4 regions of the Listeria marthii genome follow, and region 3 is predicted to be linked to each of the others. Evidence: riboswitches for the same ligand, from Rfam matches in the RefSeq annotation. Region 3 holds a riboswitch; each other region holds the start of a gene.

Region 1 (5,692 bases), on a different contig from region 3:
TTATCAATTTGAACGTAAATATGTTCTGAATAAATTCTTAAGTTCACCAGATGTATTTTGGCAGATGAACGCACTTATGCAAAGTATGGTTACACCAATGCTAGAACGCGAAGCTTATGCAAATTTACCTTCTAATGAGAAAGTTTTAGCTGGATTAATTGCTTGTGGAGAACGATTTGGCCGAATTGAAACAGATGGCTCTTGTTTGATTCCATATTATTTTACGCAAAAAATCTTAGGAAATTATCTAAATTTAGCTCGAGCTTACGTGGCGACGAATTTACGAAAATTAGAGGAAGATGGTATTATTGCCCTTTCGCCTAAACCTTGGCGTATTAATAATTTTGAAATTCATAAGCAAAAACTGAAAGATACATATAATCCATACATATAAATGCAAAAAAAGGCGCTATCCTAGTGGATAGCGCCTTTTTATTTTTTAATAATTTTTACCCATAAAGAAGAATGTTGCAATTGCACCGATACCTTGAACGATGAAGAATGTTGCGACAACGATTATAACACCGATTACAGAAACAATTGGATTAAACAAAGCGATAAAGCCAACAACGATACCAATAATACCGATTGTTAAAATCCAGCCCCATCCTTGTACATTATTTTGTTTAGCAGTAAATGCACCTACTGTACGCATAATACCAGCAAACAATACCCACATACCAAAAAGTAATACAATTATTTCTGGTCCAGCAAATTCATTAAATAATAGCAAGAAACCTAGTAAGATGGATAAAATCCCGTCCGCTAGCACCCAACCAGACACACTTTGTGATTTTCTGTCTGAAAAATAAGAGATTGTGTGGAAAATACCAGAAATTAGTAATAAGAAACCTAGCATTAATGCCGATGTTAATAATGAAATCCCCGGATGGAACAAGAACCAAATCCCAAGAATAAGCATTGCAATCCCTGCTAATAAAACAAGAATTCGTGTAAAAGTTTTCATTTTTTATTTCAACTCCCCTTTGTTTTTTCTAATTCGACCCCATGTTTAATGAAATATAATTAGTCTTAACTATAATAGCCTAAAAAAGCGGATTTAAAACCTTTCGCGCGTAATTATTGCCCTAAAAAAAGGCCTTTTTCACAAAAATATCATAAAAAGTACTAATTTTAGCCTTTTTTAATACATAGTTGACAATTCATAGCATCCAGCGTAATATATAACTTAATTTAATAGTATTTTCTTATCACGAAAGGTGGAGGGACTGGCCCTTTGAAGCCTTAGCAACCGGAATTTATTTTCACGGTGCTAATTCCAGCAGTATATTCTGAAAGATAAGTCGGAAATCCATGTTTAGGAAACTCTATCCTCTCTGGCGGCTTATATACTGCTAGGGAGGTTTTTTGATGGAAATTACTGATAAATACATATTAAAGAGGAGTGGATTTTATGAGTAATGAGTATAAATTCGAAACAATTCAAGTACACGGTGGACATACGCCCGACGGAGATACGCATTCTAGAGCCGTGCCAATTTATCAAACAACATCGTATACATTTGATAGCCCGGAACATGCCGCAGCCTTATTTGGTTTACAAGAAACTGGAAATATTTATACCCGCATTATGAATCCTACTACTGCTGTTTTAGAAGAACGGTTAACTTTACTTGAAGGTGGTATTGGTGCCGTTGCAACTGCTTCTGGCATGGCCGCTATTACTTACTCTATTTTAAATATTGCTGGTTCCGGGGATCATATCGTCGCAGCAGCAACACTTTATGGTGGAACGCACACTCTTTTCTCTCATACATTTAAAACATTTGGGATTGACGTTACTTTTGTTGACCCTAACGAACCTGAAAATTTCGAAAAAGCGATTAAAGAAAATACGAAAGCTGTCTTTATTGAAACGATTGGAAATCCTGATATTAATATTGTTGATATCGAAAAAGTGGCGGACGTTGCGCACGCAGCCGATATTCCGCTCATCGTTGACAACACATTCGCAACCGCTTATTTAAATCGCCCATTTGATTTTGGCGCTGATATCGTCGTTTACTCGGCAACAAAATTCATCGGTGGTCATGGGGTTGCGATTGGCGGAGCGGTCATTGACTCAGGTAAATTCAACTGGGCAAATGGCAAGTTTCCAAAGTTAGTTGTGCCAGATGATAGCTATAATGGCCTCTCCTACACAAACGATGTTGGCGCTGCGGCTTATATTACCAAACTGCGCGTCTCGCTCCTTCGTGACACTGGCGCAGCACTTTCCCCATTCAACGCTTTCTTGCTTATCTTAGGCCTAGAAACACTATCCCTTCGCCTAGAACAACACGTTAAAAATGCTAAACAAGTCGCCAATTTCTTAAACGACCATCCAAAAGTAGCTTGGGTAAACTATCCCGGTTTAGCAGATAATAAATACAACGAGCTAGCCCAAAAATATTTACCAAAAGGCCCGGGTTCGATTTTCACTTTTGGCGTTAAAGGCGGCTATGAAGCTGGTAAAAAAGTGATTGAATCCGTAGAATTATTCTCACACCTAGCCAATGTTGGCGACGCAAAATCGCTTATCATCCATCCAGCATCCACGACCCACCAACAACTAAGCGAAGAACAGCAATTAACAGCTGGCGTGAAACCAGAATCGATTCGCTTATCGATTGGAATTGAAAACGCCGATGATATCATTCAAGATTTAACGAAAGCACTAGAGCAAATTTAGGAGGAAGTGAAGAGAAGTGACCTTACAACAAAAAGAACTATTTCAAAAAAGTCCTCTTCTACTTGAAAATGGAGAAACATTAAGCCCAGTTTTAGTTGGCTATGAAACATACGGGACACTTTCTGAGTCACGCGATAATTGTATTTTGTTAGAACATGCACTCACTGGGACTGCTCATGCGGCGAAACATTTTGACGACGATGCACCTGGTTGGTGGGATGATTATATCGGACCGGGGAAAACGATCGATACGGATAAATATTTCCTCGTTTGCACGAATGTATTTGGTGGTTGTAGTGGCACGACCGGCCCTTCTTCTATTAATCCAAAAACGGGCGAATCTTTCCGATTGCAATTTCCCGGTTTTTCGATTAAAGATATTATTAAAGTCCAGCGTGAGCTTTTGGAACAGCTTGGGGTTACGCGGATTGTTTCGGTGATTGGTGGATCGATGGGTGGAATGCAGGCGACAGAATGGGCGATTGATTATGCGGATATTACAGATAGTATTATCAATATCGCCTCCCCGCTTGCTGCCGGACCTGATGCGATTGGTTATAATCTGATTATGCGTATGGCGATTTTGAATGATCCCGACTTTAATGGCGGTAATTATGTTGGTCAACCTGAGGGCGGGCTTGCGACGGCTCGAATGGTCGGAATGATGACTTACCGGACGAGCGAGCTGTTCTCGAAACGATTTGAACGCTTCACTGTCGCCGAGTCTTCCCCTGCTGCTTTCTCAAAAGAGCATTTTCAAATCGAGTCGTATTTGCAATATCAAGGCGATACTTTTGTCGAGCGGTTTGACGCGAATAGTTATTTGTATTTAACGAAAGCAATTGATCTATTTGACGTTACGGCGCCTGCGAAAGACGATTTGCCCGCTTTTTCGAAAATCAAAATTCCGTATTTGCTTATCGGCATCACGACCGATCAACTTTTCCGGATTCACGATTTACGCCGTGGCTACGAACTTTTAAAAGAATGGGATGTGCCGGTTACTTACCATGAAGTGGCTTCCGAATACGGCCATGACGCCTTCTTAGTCGAGAAAGAAGTGCCGAAATTCGAACCACTGATCCGCTCATTTTTAAGCAATTTACCCGTTAAAAGCATATAAAAAAAGTGACCTCAGAAATTTTCCGAGGTCACTTTTTTATTAGTCTTTATAAATTGATTTCGTTCGGTTAAGCCAAGCATAGCCGAGCCCGATAACAAGGCCTCCGCCTACAAAATTCCCTAGTAAAGCAAGTACTAAATTGACGGTCACATTGCCCGCTGTCATTGCAGCAAGTGTTCCACCAGAAGCGAAAAATGCTAATGAGAATGATGAGAAGTTGGCGATAACGTGCTCGAATCCTAAGAATGCGAAGATGAAAATAATGAAAACCATCGCAATGACTTTCCCAGCATCATCTTTCATTCGAAGCGTACAAAGCACGGCGGTATTTACAACAATATTAGCGAAAATACCTTCCACAAAAATTTCTAGTGGCGCTTTTTCAAGTTTACCGCTAACGGCAGTAAATAAGAAATGGTCTGCAGGTAAATTATGGAAAACAGATGTCAAGGAAACTAAGTACCCAGCAAGAATTCCACCAAATAAATTACAAACAATACATAAAAGCAAAATTTGTAATGCTTTTCCTGGTTTAACAATTTTTTGATAAACACCAGTTGTCATATACATCATGTTAGAAGTACCAAGCTCAGCATTCATATAAATAATCATTACGAGCGACCAACTAAACATAAATGCATACGTGATTTTACCAAGTCCTGGCGCAAAATGATCGACTTTATCACCAATCATTACAGCAACCGCAGTCCCTAGTGTCAAGAATAAACATGCTAACATCGCGCGCACGATATAACGAAGAATACTATTATTTACTAAATCAATTTTTTTGCGCGTACTATAATCAATTTTCTGCATTAATGGACTATTTTCCACATCCAAATTATTTCATCTCCAAACAAAAAAATTTTCTTGTGAAATTCACAACTTGTTTATTGTAGCATGTTTTTAATTTGATGCAAATAGTTTTCAGAAAATAAAAATCAGTTAAGCGTTACCATCTTGAAAAATTTCTCATTTGTTGTTTTATGGTGTTAGTTTCCCCGTTTTTATAAACTTAAAACAAAAAAACGAGAACAGATTTCTCTGTCCTCATTTCAACTTTTTTTATTTACCAAACCAATGTTTTTTAGCGGAATCTTTTGCTTTTCCTTCTGTTTCTTGTGCGCTTTTGATTTCTTGGGCTACGATTGCTTCATCCATACGTTGCACGCGACCATGTAACTCATCCATTGCTACATCGTTTACATTTGCTAATTCTTGTTCTGTTGCAATAAGGATAACGCCTGTAGAGCCTTCTGGAATCGTTTTTAACGTTCTTTCGAATACGCTTAAAGCATTTTTCACTTCACCAGCGTCTTGCATAGAACCAACGATTGCGCCAACCATCCAACCGATTAAAATTCCGAATGGTCCACCTAAAATACCTATTAACATCCCAATAAGGCTATCTTTCATATTTTTGTCGGCACCAGTAAAATCAAGAAAATCTTGTGCAACAAGTTTATTTCCTGGCTCATGTTTTACAACCGCCATTTGATAACCAATAATTTTGCGCTCTTGGTGCAATCTTTTCATTTCTGAGAAAGCTTGGTAAGAAATACTTTCTTCATCAAAATTCATAATTAACACTGTTTTTTCTTTTTTCATCTGTTGTACCCCTCTCGCCTCATAAGTATTGTATTTAGGTACGTTTTATCATACCCATCTCTTATTCTACTCGCACTAACCTGCAAATAGCAATCAATAGCATTATTAAGATAGAATCACTACTTTTACAGACCTTTTTTACCAATAAAAGGGAAAAATTTAGACGTTTTGTTCGCGTAAGCTTCGAAATCTTTTCGACCTTGATATTTTTTCTCTAGTAAAGGAACACCTGAAACAAACAGTAGTAATAACGTGATAACAATCGGGCT
Region 2 (5,692 bases), on a different contig from region 3:
ACGCGGTAGTCGCGACTTGTCACGATTCCTAGTAATTTACCGTGCGCCGTGCCGTCTTCTGTAACTGCAACTGTGGAATGACCAGTTTTTTCTTTTAAATCAAGAATGTCTTGAAGGGTTTTGTCTGGGCTGATGTTGGAATCGCTAATAACGAAACCAGCTTTATGATTTTTCACGCGAGAAACCATTGCCGCTTCACTTTCGATGGACTGGGAGCCGAAGATGAATGATACGCCACCTTCTGTAGCAAGAGCGATACCCATATTATCGTCGGAAACAGCTTGCATAATTGCGGAAACAAGCGGAATGTTCATTGTGATAGCAGATTCTTCACCCTTTTTAAATTTTACGATTGGTGTTTTTAAGCTAACGTTTGTTGGAACACATTCAGCGGATGAGTAGCCTGGAACAAGTAAAAATTCACTAAATGTGCGGGACGGTTCTTCAAAATAAAATGCCATTATTTCCACTCCTTCTTCTATTTTTAAATGAATTTATAAAATATCTTTATTATTTCAATAACTGGCAGGAAAGTCAATGATTGGGGGAGCTTTTTTAGGAATGTTTCTGGACGTTTTCTTTTGGGTGATGAGTGGAATAGATGAAAGGTAGAGAAACTTTGGCGAAGGAGGTAATCAGATGGACGAGGAAACGCTGCTTGAACGAGGCTACCGTAAGTATCGCGGGGCGGATATAGATATTTATTTTAATACAAATGTTTGCGAGCATTCGGGTAATTGTGTAAAAGGTAACGCAGAACTTTTTAATTTGGACCGAAAACCGTGGATTATGCCGGATAATGTATCGAAAGAAGAGGCGAAGCGGGTGATTCATACTTGCCCAAGTGGAGCGCTTCAATATATCGAGAAATAGGAGGAGATTAAATGGAATATAAAAATGGTGAAAATAGAATTTATGCTGTAAATGATGAAGGCGTAGAGGTTGGCGAAGTGACTTTTGTGCCAACTGGGGAAGATATGTTTATTATTGACCATACTGGCGTGGATGATGCGGCTCGAGGTCAAGGAATAGCCCAAGAACTGGTGAAACGCGCGGTTGAAAAAGCAAAATCAGAAGGGAAGAAAATTATTCCGCTTTGTCCATTTGCAAAAGCTGAGTTTTCTAAGAAGCCGGAATATCAAGAAGTAGAAGCATCTAAATAACAAGCGTAGACTGGGTTTTCTGCCCGGTCTATTTTTTTATAAAATAATTTTTGGGATTTCAGTTTTCTCTTCTTGACATCTGCTTTGTTTCAGTGTATCTTTAATTCACAGTAAACTTATAGGAATAATAGTATTACGTTTTCTTATCAAGAGTGGTGGAGGGAATCGGCCCAGTGAAACCCAGCAGCGGAGCGCAAGTTCTATGCTAATTCCGATCAGAAGTAATATTCTGGCAGATAAGTAGTAGCTTTTAATGAGGCGCTTCGATTCTGACCAAAAAACAGAGGAAGCGTTATTTTTTAGCGCTTAAAGAGGGGAGTTTTTGTTAGATGAAGAAATTTTTATTAGTAGCGGTTATCTCGGTTTTTGCCTTGGTGTTAACGGCTTGCGGAGGTTCTGGCGCTAGTTCAGACAAAGCAAACGGTTCAGGCAAAGCGAAAGACGGCGGCTCTCTTATTATCGGAGTTACAGGAGATCCAGAAGTTATCAATCCTAACTACGCTTCTGACCGTGTAACATTAACGATTCAACAAGCTGTATACGCACCGCTATTTTGGGAAGTTGACGGGAAACCGGCACTTGCAAAAAGCTTAGATATTTCAGATGACAACTTAACTTACACTGTGAAACTAAAAGATGGTTTAACTTGGCACGACGGCAAACCTTTAACTGCAGACGATGTAGTATTTACTGTTAATTCTATTTTAGATACAAAACAAAACAGCCCGAACCGCGGCAACTTTGTTTTTGACGATAAACCTGTAAAAGTAGAAGCAGTAGACGACACAACGGTGAAATTCACATTACCAACTGTTGCTCCAGCCTTTGAAAATACAATTAAAACTTTCTTCCCAATTCCAAAACACATTTTTGAAGGGGTAGAAAACATCGAGAAAAGTGATAAAAACAAAAATCCAATCGGCTCAGGTCCGTACAAATTTGTTGAATACAAAACAGGGGAATACGTTTCCTTAGAAAGATTCAACGACTACTTTGACGGCAAACCGAAATTGGATAAAGTTACTTTCCGAATCACAAAAGACCAAAACGCAGCTAATTTAGCACTGCAAAATGGTGAAATTAACTTAAAATCTATTCAACCTTCTGATAGAAACAAAGTAGAGAAAGCGAGCGCGGTAAACATTATCACTTACCCGGAAAATCGCTTAAGCTATGCGACATTCAACGAAAACCAACCAGCACTTAAATCAAAAGAACTTCGCCAAGCCCTTTCTTATGCGCTTGACCGTGAAGAAATCATTGATGCGGCTTACGGTTCAGATGAATACGCAAAACCAGCTTCCTCATTCCTAACAGAAAACACGAAATATTTCACTGATAAAGTAGAAACATACGACCAAGACATTGCCAAAGCGAAAAAATTAGTAAAAGAAAGTGGTTTTGATACAAGTCAAAAACTAACTGTTTACTATTTAAACAACAGTAAATCACAAGAAAGTATCGCGCTTTACTTGCAACAACAATACAAAGAAATCGGCGTGACACTGGACTTGAAACCAACAGATCCAAATGCACTTAGCAACATCACACTTGACCGTAAAAACGCAGATTACTCGATCGCGCTAAATGGTTATATCATGGGGAACGATCCGGATGCATATAAATCCCTATACCTAAGCGATGCGCCTTACAACTACTCAAACTACCACAACAAAGACCTAGACGCACTTTGGGAAAAAGGTGCTGTAACTGCTGACGACAAAGAACGTCAAGAAATCTATGAAAAAATCCAAAAAACAATTGCTGATGACGCTGTAATTTATCCAATTTCTTATGATAATGCAGTGCTAGCTCTTGATAGCCGTTACGGTGGACAAAAAGCTGCAACACCACAACCAGTAACAATGTTCCGTGATCTTTCTAAATTATATTTAACGGAATAATAATTAAAAATCATTCGTGAAAAATCTGACCTGCCATGCTTGTTTTTTGGCAGGTTCAGATTTTTACTTGTCATTTTTAGTGTTTTAGATAGGAGATAAATTATGCTAAAAACAATCATAAAACGCGTATTGCAAATTATTCCGATGCTATTTATTATTTCGATTATTTCGTTTGCCCTTATCAAATTAGCGCCCGGGGATCCCGTGAATTCCTTTGTTACGCCTGATATGAATCCTGATGATGTGGAGCGGATTAGACAGAGCTTAGGACTTGATCAACCGATTTATGTGCAGTACTTTATTTGGCTTGGAAACTTGTTGCAAGGGAATCTTGGTTATTCGATTGTGAACAGCCAGCCAGTTTTACAACAAATTTTAGAGAGAATTCCGGCGACACTTGGTTTGGTGGGAACTTCGCTTGTACTAACGCTACTATTATCAATTCCACTTGGTTTGGTTGCGGCGAATTATGAAAATACGTGGATTGATAAAGTGTTAAATGGGATTTCTTATATAGGGATTTCGATTCCGATTTTTTGGTTTGGGATGATTTTAATAGATGTATTTTCGATTCAGCTAGGTTGGCTTCCGAGTTTAGGAATGCGAACGATTGGGGTCGACTCTTTTTGGGATATGGCGGAGCATGCAATTTTGCCGGTTATAACGCTGACTTTCCAAGGGTGCGCGGCATACTATCGCTACGTCCGTTCGAATACCATTAACCAATTAAAAGAAGAATATGTTTTATTCGGTTATGCAAAAGGGCTGTCAAAAGTACAAATTATGGGGCATCACGTTTTGAAAAATTCCTTGTTGCCAGTCATAACGCTACTTGGGATGTCACTTCCGCAAGTCATTACAGGCGCTTTTATTACCGAAAGTATTTTTTCATGGCCGGGAATGGGTTCGCTTGGAATTAACGCGATTTTCCAACTAGATTATCCAGTTATTATGGCGATTACACTATTTTCAGCGCTGTTATTAATTATCGGAAACTTGCTGGCCGATTTAGCTTATATGATTGTCGATCCGCGGATTAGGGAAATGGGGTGAGGAGTTCATGATGCGATTAGATTTTTCGAAAAAAACAATGCAAGATTTCGAGCGGGATGCAGAAGTGGTTCACGCAACACGAGAGCGTAGTTTTTGGCGCTTTATGCTTGCTGACCGCCGCGCTGTTTTTGCGACGAGTGTGCTGATACTTATCACGGTGGCTTGTATTTTTGCGTTCCTTTCGCCTTATGACCCTAATGCTCTTTCCGTTCAGGACAAACTGATGCCACCAAATTCGTCGCACTGGTTTGGGACGGATGACCATGGTCGGGATTACTTGACGCGTGTCTTGTACGGTGGCCGGGTTTCGCTACTTGTTGGTGTGTTTGCGATGATGATTGCCGTTGTCGTTGGGACGCTCGCTGGGACAGTTAGTGGATACTTTGGTGGCTTCGTTGACAATATGGTGATGCGTTTTCTCGATATTTTCATGTCGATTCCGTCATTTTTCCTACTAATGATTTTAAATGCGTACTTAAAACCGGGAATTTCGAACATTATTATCATTATCGGATTGCTTTCTTGGATGGAAGTGGCGCGGATAGTCCGGGCAGAAACCCTGACACTAAAAGAACGTGAATTCATTTTGTACTCCAAGTCATCGGGTGGCGGATTTTTCCACATTATGTTCAAGCATATTATTCCAAACGCGATGCCATCCATCGTCGTTGCAGCTTCATTAAACGTCGCTACAGCCATTTTAACCGAGTCAGCACTAAGTTTCCTTGGCCTCGGCGTTCAACAACCTAACGCTTCGTGGGGCAGCATGCTGAACAATGCGCAAGGTTACGTCGGCGAAGCAACTTACTTGGCGCTTTTCCCAGGATTATTAATTTTAATGACGATTCTTTCATTTAACGTACTTGGCGACGTGCTGAGAAAAGGTTTGTCACGTAGATATTAAATTTGAAAGCACTTTGATTTTTAGTCAAAGTGTTTTTTTGTTTTTTTAAGAAAATGTACTTAAAGTAGAAGCGTAAAAAACGTGTTTCAGCCAATTTTCAAAGGATAAATTCACAAAACGCTCACAAAATAAGAATGCGTGCGATGCTATAATTAAGGGATAAGGTTTCATTATTATAGACAGAGATGAGGCGCAGAAATGAGTGAAATAAAAGTTAAAGAAGCAACATTAACAAAGTACGCAACAAAGTTAGAGTCTAAAGGGAAATCAGCCGAATATTTACCGATGAAAGGTGGCAATATGGCCTATAGCCAAGCCAATTCCATCAACCATTTTCGAACAGCATTGTTTGACTTGGTAGACGCCGTGGACAATTTTCAAAATGTGGTAGGAACGGATACCAAAAGATTGAAAGAATTAGGCGCATCATTTACTCGTAAAGACCAAGAGCTTGAACGGAGCATGGGATTGGGGGGTAAATAAATGGATGCAAAGAGCCAGCAAGCGGAGGCGCAATTGCAACTGCTGAAAAAAGAACAATCCGCGGCCGAAGATTTTTTGCAAGATTTACAACGACAACAAAATGAACAAGAGTGGTTAGCGGAAGATGTTGCGCGTGTTCACCAAGAAGAACGGGAGTCGCTGGAACTTTTGCGCGAAGTTTGGCA
Region 3 (5,692 bases):
AAAAATCAATTTCTTACCTATTTGCAGGAAATTTAGGCGCAATTATCGCGATTTTATTTGCGCTCGTGCTCGACTGGATTAACCCATTCACAGCACTACAATTACTATTTATCAACTTAGTCAATGACTCCTTACCAGCGATCGCACTAGGTATGGAAAAAGCAGAACCTGATGTAATGAAACGCAAACCAAGAGATATTAACGAAGGTATTTTTGCCGGTGGAACGATGCGCGCCGTTATTAGCCGCGGCGTCTTAATCGGTATCGCCGTTATCATTTCGCAATACATCGGAATGCAAATTTCACCAGAGATGAGTGTCGCAAAGGCATTCACTACACTTATCCTAGCGCGTACATTACAAACATTTGCAGCTCGCTCGAACGTCCAAACCGCATTTGGCGCAGGATTCTTCAGCAACAAATACGTTATCGGCGCCGTATTACTTTGTTTCGTCTTATACGGAATCACCGTACTACCAGGAGCTCGCGAAATCTTCTCAATCCCAGCAACATTCGGCTTACATGAATGGTCGATTGCAGCAGGCTTAGCACTCGGAGCAGTTGTGATGATGGAGATAATTAAAGTAGTTCAGAATAAATTTTTTAAAGAAGCGTAAAAAAACAGAAATCCCTTTTTAAAATGAGGGATTTCTGTTTTTTAATAATACATTGAGTGCTATATCTATTATATACTGAATATAGATTCTTAGATTAACAAATTTTAATTCACACGGAGGAGTTAAATGAAAAAACAACATAATTCAAAACTTGTTTTATTACAAGAAATCCATTCAACAGAAATAGAAGTCCCGCTTAAAGATTGGGAATATGACCCAGAAAAAGAACTTTATCTAGTTATTGATTTGTTTATTGGAACAAATGATGGCACGAAAAGAGGCAATTATTTTCACATTCCAGTGGTAACACCAGCAACTTTGTATAAACTTCCAAAAGGGAAACGAAAAGCAATCGTATTGGAATATTATCGTTATGATTTACTTTTGGATAAAATAGAATCCATTTTGGAAAAATGTACAAAAGAGAGCTGGGATGATTCTTGTGAAGCGCTGCAAAATTATTTCTTTTGGGAATATGAAAATTACAAAGCTTAAAATTTAATGGAGATTAATACAACCACCAAACCAAAACCCCAACAGTCCAAACCATCGCAAGCGGCACTAAAATCCGGAACTTCGGTTTTTGTGTTTTATGATGAAACAACTGCATCGACATCCAGCTACCAAATGCCCCGCCGAGAAATGCGGTGAAAAGCAGTACAGATTCAGGTATCCGATAAGCGTGTTTAATTGCTTTCCGTTTATCGATAGCGAATAATAGAAAAGAAATAAGCGTTATCGCGATTAAATATATTGTTAAAATCATCCAGAAATCCCCCTTCGTTGCTAAAACAAACTTTATTGATTAGAATAAAAGCATACCATAAAAGAAAGCAGGGATAAAATGGCAAAAGAAATTATTCAAACATCGTCAGCCCCAAAAGCACTTGGACCATACTCACAAGCTGTAAAAGTGAACGGACTTATTTTTACGTCAGGTCAACTTGGTATTAACCCGGCAACTGGAGAATTAGCAGAAGGCGCGACAAAACAAGCCGAGCAAGCTTTTAAAAATTTAGCAGCAGTGTTAGAAGAAGCAGGTTCTGGACTGGATAAAATCATCAAAGCGACCGTTTTCTTCAAAGATTTAAATGAATTTACGGCTGTAAATGAAGTTTATGCGACATTCTTTTCCAGTGATTTCCCAGCGAGAAGTGCTTTCCAAGTAGCGAAATTGCCGCTTGATGCTGAAATTGAAATCGAAGTTATCGCAGAAGCATAAATATTCAGAAATAAATTTGACAACTACGAGAAGCAAACGATATAATAAGAACCAATTACATAGTACTTATCAAGAAAGGTGGAGGGTTCTGGCCCAGCGAAGCCTTGGCAACCGGATTTTTCACGGTGCCAAATCCAGCAGGTAACACTGACAGATAAGGCACGCGAATCAGGTAAATTCACTTTCCCTTAAAAGCTGTCTTTTGAGGGAAAGTTTTTTTGTACATAAAAATAAAACGAATTGAGGCGAAGGAAATGAATCAAGTAGCACCATTTTATGCAGATCATGTTGGAAGTATTTTACGGACAAAGGCTATTAAAGACGCGCGGGAGAAGTTCCAAGCTGGCGAAATAACAGCCCAAGAGTTGCGCGAAGTTGAAAATACAGAAATTAAATACATTGTCGAAAAGCAAAAAGAAGTCGGCTTAAAATCAATCACAGATGGCGAGTTTCGCCGTGCTTGGTGGCATTTTGACTTCTTGGAGAATTTGGATGGGGTAGAAGGATACGATGCGGCTGGAGGTATTCAGTTTAGCAAAGTGCAAACAAAATCGCATTCGGTAAAAATCACGGCTCCGATCGATTTCACCACGCATCCATTTATAGAAGATTTTATTTTCCTAAAAGAAGCAGTTGGTGAAAATCATGTCGCGAAACAAACGATTCCAAGTCCAGCAATGCTTCATTATCGCGGCGACATTGAGTATCAGCCATATTTAGATGATGCCGACAAATTTGCCGCTGATTTAGCGACTGCGTATCAAAAAGCGATTCAAGCATTTTATGATGCTGGCTGTCGTTATTTACAATTAGATGATACGTCTTGGAGCTATTTATGCTCGGATGAACAACGCGAAGTCGTGCGACAAAGAGGATTTGATCCGGACACATTGCAAGAAACGTATAAAAATCTTATCAATGAATCTATCAAACATAAACCAGCTGATATGGTCATCACAATGCACATTTGCCGCGGGAATTTCCGTTCTACATGGATTGCGGAAGGCGGCTATGGACCAGTTGCGGAAACCTTATTCGGTCAATTAAACATCGATGGTTTCTTTTTAGAATATGATAACGAACGTTCTGGAGATTTTGCGCCATTAAAATATGTGACGCGCCCGGATTTGAAAATCGTTCTCGGCTTAATTACTTCGAAAACAGGTGAATTAGAAGACGAAGCGACGATTAAAGCGCGAATTGCAGAAGCGAGCGAAATCGTCCCATTAAGCCAATTACGCCTAAGTCCACAATGCGGATTCGCCTCCACAGAAGAAGGCAACATCCTGACCGAAGAAGAACAATGGAATAAATTACGCTACGTTGTCCAACTAGCAGAAGATGTTTGGGGTAAATAACTAATAAGAAGAGCTAGCCACATTTGTGCGCTAGTTCTTTTTGCGTCTTTACAAAAATGGCAAGTAGGACTAGAATAGATGTTCAAGAAGGAGGGGTGCCCCTTTGGATGACAAATTACAAACTAAATTAACCTTATTACCTGAATCACCAGGTTGTTATATTTATAGAGATGAAAATAACGAAATTCTGTATATCGGTAAATCAAAATGCTTGAAAAACCGCGTAAAATCCTATTTTCATAGCAAACAAATCGGAAAAACAGCAAGACTTGTACGGCAAATTCGCGATTTAGAATTAATCATTACTACTTCCGAAAAAGAAGCTCTACTACTCGAAATGATTTTAATTCAAAAATATCAGCCACCTTTTAATATCCAGTTAAAAGAAGGACCGAGTTACCCATATATTAAAATTACGAACGAAAAAAATCCGCATATCGAAGTCGTGTTGGAAGTAAAACAAGATGGTGCGCACTATTTTGGCCCATATCCTGGTCGCTATTCCGCTAGACAAACCGTAGAACTAATCGAAAAACTATTTCCACTCTGCAGATGCGACGGAAAGCCGGGCCGCCCGTGTTTATATTACCACCTAGGACTTTGCTTAGGGCCATGCCACGAGGAAATTGAGCCAGCTATCTATGAAAATCAAATCCGGAAAATTAGCCGTTTCCTTGAAGGCGATATTAAAGATGTAAAAGATAAGCTAACAGCCGAGATGCAAGAAGCGATAGAAAAACTCGAATTCGAACGAGCGGCGGAACTGCGCGATAAAATGCAGGCTATTAATGAAACAATTGAAAAACAGCACATTATTTTCCCGGGCTTAAAAAATCGCGATATCATCGGTTGTTATCAACAAGACAACTATCTAAGCGTCTTTGTTTTCTTCGTTCGAAACGGCGCAATTAATGGAAGCAAGTGGCATGTTTTCGAAATCGAAACATCACTCCAAGACGATTTAGCCAATTTTATCAACCATTTTTATGAAGATCCCAATAATATTCAACCAAAAGAATTACTAATCGCTGAAAAAATCGATAAAAAATTGCTACAAGAGTCACTTCGAAAAGCTTGTTTATTCCCACAAAAAGGCGGTAAAAAGAAACAAATCGACCTTGCAATCGAAAATGCAAAAAGTGCGTACATCGCTTACGCTAAGATGAAAGAATATGATTTTGAAAAAGAAATAAACAACCATTAGAAGCTAATTTCCAAGGATTAGCTTCTTTCTTTTTCGGTGTTGAAAATCTTATCACAAATAAGTATGGTCAATAATCTATCCTTATGGTAAAATCTTACGAGTACGGAAAAAAATTAGGCTACATAAAATAATTAATTAAAGTAAAACACATATAGAGGGAGGACACAACATGAAGAAATTTTCACGATTTTTACTAATGATGGCAATTGCTTGTGTTGCCGCGTTTATTTTCACAGGAAACGGGTTAAATGCAAAAGCTGCTGAAGAAACATACTTGATTGGTACAGATACAACATTTGCACCTTTTGAATTTGAGAAAGGCGGAGAACATGTTGGTATCGACATGGATATCCTAAAAGCTATTGCCAAAGACCAAAATTTTAAATACGAAATTAAAGCAATGGGATTCAATGCAGCAGTACAAGCACTAGAAGCTAACCAAGTCGACGGTGTTATCGCTGGAATGAGTATTACGGACGAACGTAAACAAAAGTTCGACTTCTCTGACCCATATTTTGATTCTGGCGTTGTTATGGGGATTTTGAAAGATAACGACGAAATCAAAACATATGAAGACTTAAAAGGTAAAAAAGTAGCCGTTAAAACAGGTACAGAAGGTTACGCATTTGCAGAAAAAATCAAAGCTAAATACGGCTTTGACATCGTTGTTTTCGACGATTCAGCTCAAATGTACGATGACGTTAAAACAAGAAATTCAGTTGCATGTTTCGATGATTATCCAGTACTAGCTTACGGTGTTCAAACAGGAAACGGCTTAAAAATTGTAACAGACAAAGAAAAAGGAAACTCATACGGTTTTGCTGTCAATAAAGGCAAAAACCAAGAACTTTTAGCTAAATTTAACGCTGGTCTTGTTAACATTAAAGCAAGCGGCGAATATGATGAAATTCTTGAAACATATTTAGGTAAAGACGCTATTAAAGAAAACACTACAGAAAAAGGCTTTATGGGGATTATTAAATCTTCCTGGCCTGCACTTTTAGCTGGAATGTGGCTAACCATTCGATTAGCAGTTGTTTCACTTATTATTGCATTCATTATTGGTATTACATTCGGCTTTATGAAAGTCAGCAATAACAAAATTTTACGCGGAATTGCTACTGTTTATGTAGATATTTTCCGAGGAACACCATTAATTGTACAGGCATTCTTCTTCTACTTCGGTATTCCAGCAGCACTTGATTTCAGGATGCCAGTATTCTTGGCCGGGGTTATCGCGTTAAGCTTAAATGCCGGTGCCTACATGGTCGAAATCGTCCGCGGCGGGATT
Region 4 (5,692 bases), on a different contig from region 3:
CTACGAGATATGGCTTCGATGACGCGTTCTTATACAACTATCACATCGAACGATTGGGATGCGCTGGCGGACGCAGATGTGATTGTGATGGCAGTTGGGCCAGAAACGCTACTTCGGGAAGATCGAATGGAAGAACTTGTTGAAACAAGCAAATCTGTGGCAGAGATTGTACCGAAGATTGTAGCGACGGGTTTTAAAGGGGTTTTTGTGAATATTACGAATCCGTGTGATGTAATTACGATGCTTATTCAGAAAGTTTCGGGCTTTGATCGTTCGCGGGTGTTTGGGACGGGCACATCGCTTGATACAGCGCGAATGAGACGAGTAGTCGGGGAAACGTTACATATTAATCCAAAGAGTGTCGAGGGATACGTCCTTGGCGAGCACGGCGAATCGCAATTTGTTGCTTGGTCAACGGTGAAAATTGGCGGCATTAGTATCGCCGATTACAAAATAACAACACCACTTGATTTACCAGCTTTAAAAGATGCTGTTCGCGGTGGTGGCTGGAATATTTTAACTGGAAAAGGTTGGACGAGTTTTGGGATAGCGACAGCCGCGGCGGGAATTGTGGATGCGCTTTTAACAGATGCTAAACAAGTTTTTCCGTTAGCTGTGTATTCCGAAAAAACAACGACTTACATTGGTCAACCAGCGCTTATTGGTGCAAATGGGGTAATAGCTATTTTAGAACCGAAACTAACTGTAGATGAAGAGGCTAGTTTTGTTGCATCAGCTGAAATTATTAAAAAAGCTTTTCAGTTAATTGAACGATAATTTTTCATAAAAAAAGCTAGCGACATTTACGTCGCTAGCTTTTTAGGCTGTTTTAGCTTTTTTCTTTTGTTTAGGTTTTTTTGATTTTTTGGAAATAAAGCGAACTAGGCTAATGATAAGTGACACAACATATTCACCAAATGAGCCGATAAAAATGGCAATTGCTATTTCTGTTTGGGACATCCCACCGCCGTAAAAGCTGATGAAAAATACCACACCACTTGCAATTAATCCCATTGTTGCTAGGAAATATTTAAACCAATATAAACGAAACACAAAATCAAATAAACATACAACTGCTAAAAACCCAAGAAAAATAATCAAGGATAGCGGAATTAAACTCATAGATACAATCTCCTTTAGTTAAGTAAAACATCTTTTTTATCCATCTATCATACCACAGGTTGGAAATAATGATAAGTGAAAAATAATCAAACGCCATTTTTAAGGGATGGAAATGAATTCAAAACCGAATTATTATTGCATCTGGCCTCAGTTTATGGTATTCTATTTTAGAATTAAAATTTATCTTTCATCCAGAGCGGTAGAGGGACTGACCCTTTGAAGCCCAGCAACCTACACATATATGTGAAAGGTGCTAATCTGTTGCAGGAGTATTATCTTCTGAACGATGAGAGCAAAGGTATAATTATAGCCTTTCTCTATTCGTGCGCGTTTTGTGCAAAATAGGGAGAGGCTTTTTATATGAGACGTATTTGGAGAGAACTAAAGGAGGAAATTAAAATTGGCTAAAAACCGTCATCTATTTACATCAGAATCGGTTTCTGATGGACATCCAGATAAAATTGCAGATCAAATATCTGATGCAATTTTAGATGCAATTATTTCAAAAGATCCGGACGCGCGTGTGGCTTGTGAAACCACGGTGACGACTGGTTTAGTATTAGTAGCGGGAGAGATTACGACGTCTGTTTATGTAGACATCCCTAAAATCGTTCGCGATACTATTAAAGAAATCGGCTATACCCGTGCAAAATATGGCTTTGATGCAGAAACATGTGCTGTTTTAACGGCAATTGATGAGCAGTCACCAGATATCGCACAAGGCGTAGACGAAGCGTTAGAATCCAGAAGTGGCAACGAAATTGACGCTGCTATTGAAGCAATCGGAGCAGGAGACCAAGGTTTAATGTTCGGTTTTGCAACAGACGAAACAGAAGAATTAATGCCATTACCGATTTTCTTAGCGCATGGTTTAGCTCGCAAATTAACCGAATTACGTAAAACAAATAAATTAGATTACTTGCGTCCAGATGCGAAAACACAAGTAACTGTCGAATATGATGAATTTAATCAACCAGTTCGGATTGATACGATTGTTGTTTCAACTCAACATCATCCTGATATCACACAAGAACAAATTGCGAAAGACTTGCACACACATCTTTTCCCAGAAGTGATTGATGCTTCTTTCTTAGATGAAGATACGAAATACTTTATCAACCCAACTGGCCGCTTTGTTATCGGTGGCCCACTTGGCGATGCTGGTTTAACTGGCCGTAAAATCATCGTAGATACATACGGTGGTTATGCACGTCATGGCGGGGGAGCATTCTCCGGTAAGGATCCGACCAAAGTAGACCGTTCTGGCGCTTATGCTGCAAGATATGTTGCGAAAAATATCGTAGCTGCTGGACTTGCTAAAAAAGTAGAAGTACAAGTAGCCTATGCTATCGGCGTTGCGCGTCCGGTTTCGATTTCGATTGATACGTATGGAACAAGTGACTATTCCGAACAAGAATTAATCGATGGCGTAAATGCATTATTCGACTTACGACCAGCTGGCATTATCCATATGCTAGACCTGCGCCGCCCAATTTACCGTCAAACAGCTGCCTTTGGTCATTTTGGCCGTAGCGACCTTGATTTACCTTGGGAAAGAACTGATAAAGCAGAAGCATTGAAAAAATTAATTGTAAAATAAGTCTAACCGAGCATTTCATCTTAGAAATGTTCGGTTTTTTTCTTTCCTAAACAGTGCAAAGAGCGTTTAGTTATGATATGATAGACGTTGTGAAAAAAAGATAAAATGATTATCTATTATAGAGGAGAAATGTTACCATGTGTGGATTTGTAGGATGCGTACATGACCGCATTACAGAAATTACTGGCGCTGATAAAGAAACCTTTAGACAAATGAATAGTATGATTACGCACCGTGGGCCAGATGATGAAGGATACTTCACAGATGATCACGTGCAATTTGGTTTCCGCCGTTTAAGTATTATTGATGTAGAAAACGGTCATCAACCCTTAACGTATGAAAATGAACGTTACTGGATTATTTTTAATGGAGAAGTGTATAACTATGTGGAACTCCGTGAGCAATTAGTTGCTGAAGGAATGACATTTGAAACCGAAAGTGATACCGAAGTAATTATCGCTACATATGCGAAATACAAAGAAAAAACAGCAGAACGCCTTCGCGGGATGTTTGGTTTTGTGATTTGGGACAAACAAGAAGAACTTGTTTACGGCGCACGCGACCCATTCGGAATTAAACCATTTTTCTACGCAGAAGAAGACGGCAAACTGTTCATGGGTTCTGAAAAGAAATCCATTTTACATGCGTTAAAAGAAAAAGAATTAGATGAAGTATCATTACAAAATTATATGACGTACCAATTTGTTCCAGAACCAGATTCCTTAACTAAAAATGTAAAACGTTTAGAGCCAGGACATCAGTTTACGAAAAAAATTGGTCAACCAATGGAAATTACGACTTATTGGAAAGCATCTTTTGCACCAGTAACTAAATCAGAAGACGCATGGATTAAAGAAGTCCGTGACGTAATGTATGATTCTGTTAAAATGCATATGCGTTCTGACGTACCAGTTGGTTCATTCCTATCTGGTGGCATTGATTCATCGATTATTGCAGCAATTGCCAAAGAATACCACCCAGCAATCAAAACATTCTCAGTTGGTTTTGAACGCGATGGTTTCAGTGAAATCGATGTAGCAAAAGAAACAGCGGACAAACTTGGCGTAGAAAACATTAGTTATGTTATCTCACCAGAAGAATATATGAAAGAATTACCGAAAATTGTTTGGCATATGGATGATCCACTTGCTGACCCGGCTGCTATTCCGCTTTACTTTTTATCAAGAGAAGCTCGCAAACAAGTAACCGTAGCATTATCTGGTGAGGGCGCAGATGAACTTTTCGGTGGTTATAACATTTATAACGAACCAAATTCCCTTGCAATGTTTAACAAAATGCCAGGCGTATTTAAATCAATGTTAAATAACTTGGCGCGTATTATGCCAGAAGGAATGCGTGGTAAAAGTTTCTTAGAACGTGGAACAACGCCGATGGAAGAACGCTACATCGGAAACGCCAAAATGTTCACCGAAAAAGAAAAACAAATTTTACTTCCAAAATATCAAGCTGGTCATGATTATACGAACATTACAGATCCATTTTATGCAGAAACAACGAATTATCATCCTGTAGAAAGAATGCAGTATATTGATATTCATACGTGGCTTCGCGGAGATATTCTTCTCAAAGCTGACCGCATGACAATGGCTAATTCACTGGAAGTCCGTGTACCTTTCCTTGATAAAGAAGTGTACAACGTGGCAAGAAATATTCCAGATACAATGAAAACAACCAATGGAACAACCAAATATATCTTACGTAAAGCGGCAGCAACATTTGTACCAGAACACGTACTTAACCGCCGTAAACTAGGATTCCCAGTACCAATTCGTCACTGGTTAAAAGACGAAATGAACGCTTGGGTTAAAAACATCATTAAAGAATCACCAACCGATCATTTAATTAACAAACAATATGTACTAGACTTACTAGACGACCACTGTGCCGGTAAATTCGACTACAGTCGTAAAATTTGGACAGTCGTTATTTTCATGATTTGGTATGATGTATACGTAGCAGACAAATACGATTTTAAAAAATAAAAAGAAAACCTAGACAAAGCGGTTAATTAGCCTGTCTAGGTTTTCTTTTTTCAATAATAATGACAAATGGAGCATCATTTTTTTGATTAATAAATTTGTAAGATAATACATGAAAATTTTGTTGGGGGATAGCTTCGCAAAAAGTCACGACAGCATCTTTTTCTTGTTTTCCAGCAGGGTGACCGTGATAAATAACGAGAATAATGACGCCGCCAACTTCGAGCAGCTCCATTAAATGGCCAATGCTTTCTAGCGTAGAATCAGCAGTTGTTGTAATTTCTTTGTCGCCACCAGGTAAATAACCAAGATTGAAAATAGCGGCACGAACCGGTTTGGATGTATATTCCGGAATGCGCGCATGGCTAGCACATACGAGTTCTACTTGCGAACTGGCACCCGCATTTTCTAACCGAGTGTTCGTCGCATCAATCGCCAGTTGCTGAATATCAAATCCAAGCACATGTCCATTGACGCCGACTAGTTCTGCTAGCAGAAGTGTATCATGCCCATTACCACAAGTCGCATCCACCACGTAATCTCCAGAACGAACTACTTTTCGGAGCGTATCATGTGCGAAGGGGAGAATGCCGCGCAAATTCATTTTGCATTCACTTCCACAGGTTGATACAATTTCCCTTGCCAGCTATCTCTTCGTACCAATTCCGCGTCAATCGCATTCAGAACTTCAAATTTATTCAAACTCCAAACTGGTCCAATCAAATCATCCACGCCACCATCACCTGTAATTCGGTGAATAACCATTTCTGGTGGTAAGATTTCGAGTTGATCAGCTACTAAGTTCACATAACCATCACGCGTTAAAAATTCTAAGTCACCTTTTTTATAATCTTCTACCATCGGCGTTCCTTTTAATAAATGAAGTAAGTGAATTTTAATACCATCCACGCCACTTTCTACTACTTTCTGCGTTGTTTCCATCATCATTTCCGGCGTTTCTTTTGGAAGA

The links. Region 3 has a riboswitch for S-adenosylmethionine ahead of HCJ55_RS04570 (5-methyltetrahydropteroyltriglutamate--homocysteine S-methyltransferase). Riboswitches for the same ligand answer to the same signal wherever they lie in the genome.
Region 1: another riboswitch for S-adenosylmethionine. It lies ahead of HCJ55_RS12450 (O-acetylhomoserine aminocarboxypropyltransferase/cysteine synthase family protein); the one in region 3 lies ahead of HCJ55_RS04570 (5-methyltetrahydropteroyltriglutamate--homocysteine S-methyltransferase).
Region 2: another riboswitch for S-adenosylmethionine. It lies ahead of HCJ55_RS08080 (ABC transporter substrate-binding protein); the one in region 3 lies ahead of HCJ55_RS04570 (5-methyltetrahydropteroyltriglutamate--homocysteine S-methyltransferase).
Region 4: another riboswitch for S-adenosylmethionine. It lies ahead of metK (methionine adenosyltransferase); the one in region 3 lies ahead of HCJ55_RS04570 (5-methyltetrahydropteroyltriglutamate--homocysteine S-methyltransferase).

Annotation. Positions count from the first base shown of each region.
Region 1 is NZ_JAASWB010000007.1:51,289-56,980, forward strand. Features, by position in the region: gene HCJ55_RS12440 (Crp/Fnr family transcriptional regulator) at 1-394, shown strand, start outside; gene HCJ55_RS12445 (HdeD family acid-resistance protein) at 440-967, opposite strand; SAM riboswitch class I at 1,206-1,306, shown strand; gene HCJ55_RS12450 (O-acetylhomoserine aminocarboxypropyltransferase/cysteine synthase family protein) at 1,415-2,692, shown strand; gene metX (homoserine O-acetyltransferase MetX) at 2,709-3,815, shown strand; gene HCJ55_RS12460 (formate/nitrite transporter family protein) at 3,855-4,655, opposite strand; gene HCJ55_RS12465 (DUF1269 domain-containing protein) at 4,881-5,423, opposite strand; gene HCJ55_RS12470 (DUF1295 domain-containing protein) at 5,549-5,692, opposite strand, start outside.
Region 2 is NZ_JAASWB010000004.1:75,978-81,669, reverse strand. Features, by position in the region: gene HCJ55_RS08095 (IMP dehydrogenase) at 1-461, opposite strand, end outside; gene HCJ55_RS08090 ((4Fe-4S)-binding protein) at 640-873, shown strand; gene HCJ55_RS08085 (GNAT family N-acetyltransferase) at 885-1,163, shown strand; SAM riboswitch class I at 1,304-1,406, shown strand; gene HCJ55_RS08080 (ABC transporter substrate-binding protein) at 1,493-3,067, shown strand; gene HCJ55_RS08075 (ABC transporter permease) at 3,170-4,120, shown strand; gene HCJ55_RS08070 (ABC transporter permease) at 4,131-5,024, shown strand; gene HCJ55_RS08065 (DUF3130 domain-containing protein) at 5,223-5,507, shown strand; gene HCJ55_RS08060 (DNA double-strand break repair Rad50 ATPase) at 5,508-5,692, shown strand, end outside.
Region 3 is NZ_JAASWB010000002.1:348,011-353,702, reverse strand. Features, by position in the region: gene HCJ55_RS04590 (calcium-transporting ATPase) at 1-617, shown strand, start outside; gene HCJ55_RS04585 (Imm8 family immunity protein) at 744-1,112, shown strand; gene HCJ55_RS04580 (DUF1294 domain-containing protein) at 1,126-1,383, opposite strand; gene HCJ55_RS04575 (RidA family protein) at 1,462-1,839, shown strand; SAM riboswitch class I at 1,903-2,000, shown strand; gene HCJ55_RS04570 (5-methyltetrahydropteroyltriglutamate--homocysteine S-methyltransferase) at 2,094-3,197, shown strand; gene uvrC (excinuclease ABC subunit UvrC) at 3,301-4,401, shown strand; gene HCJ55_RS04560 (amino acid ABC transporter substrate-binding protein/permease) at 4,571-5,692, shown strand, end outside.
Region 4 is NZ_JAASWB010000003.1:19,780-25,471, forward strand. Features, by position in the region: gene HCJ55_RS05545 (L-lactate dehydrogenase) at 1-777, shown strand, start outside; gene HCJ55_RS05550 (hypothetical protein) at 820-1,122, opposite strand; SAM riboswitch class I at 1,307-1,415, shown strand; gene metK (methionine adenosyltransferase) at 1,523-2,722, shown strand; gene asnB (asparagine synthase (glutamine-hydrolyzing)) at 2,860-4,725, shown strand; gene mnmM (tRNA 5-(aminomethyl)-2-thiouridylate-methyltransferase MnmM) at 4,748-5,326, opposite strand; gene mnmL (tRNA modification radical SAM protein MnmL/YtqA) at 5,323-5,692, opposite strand, start outside.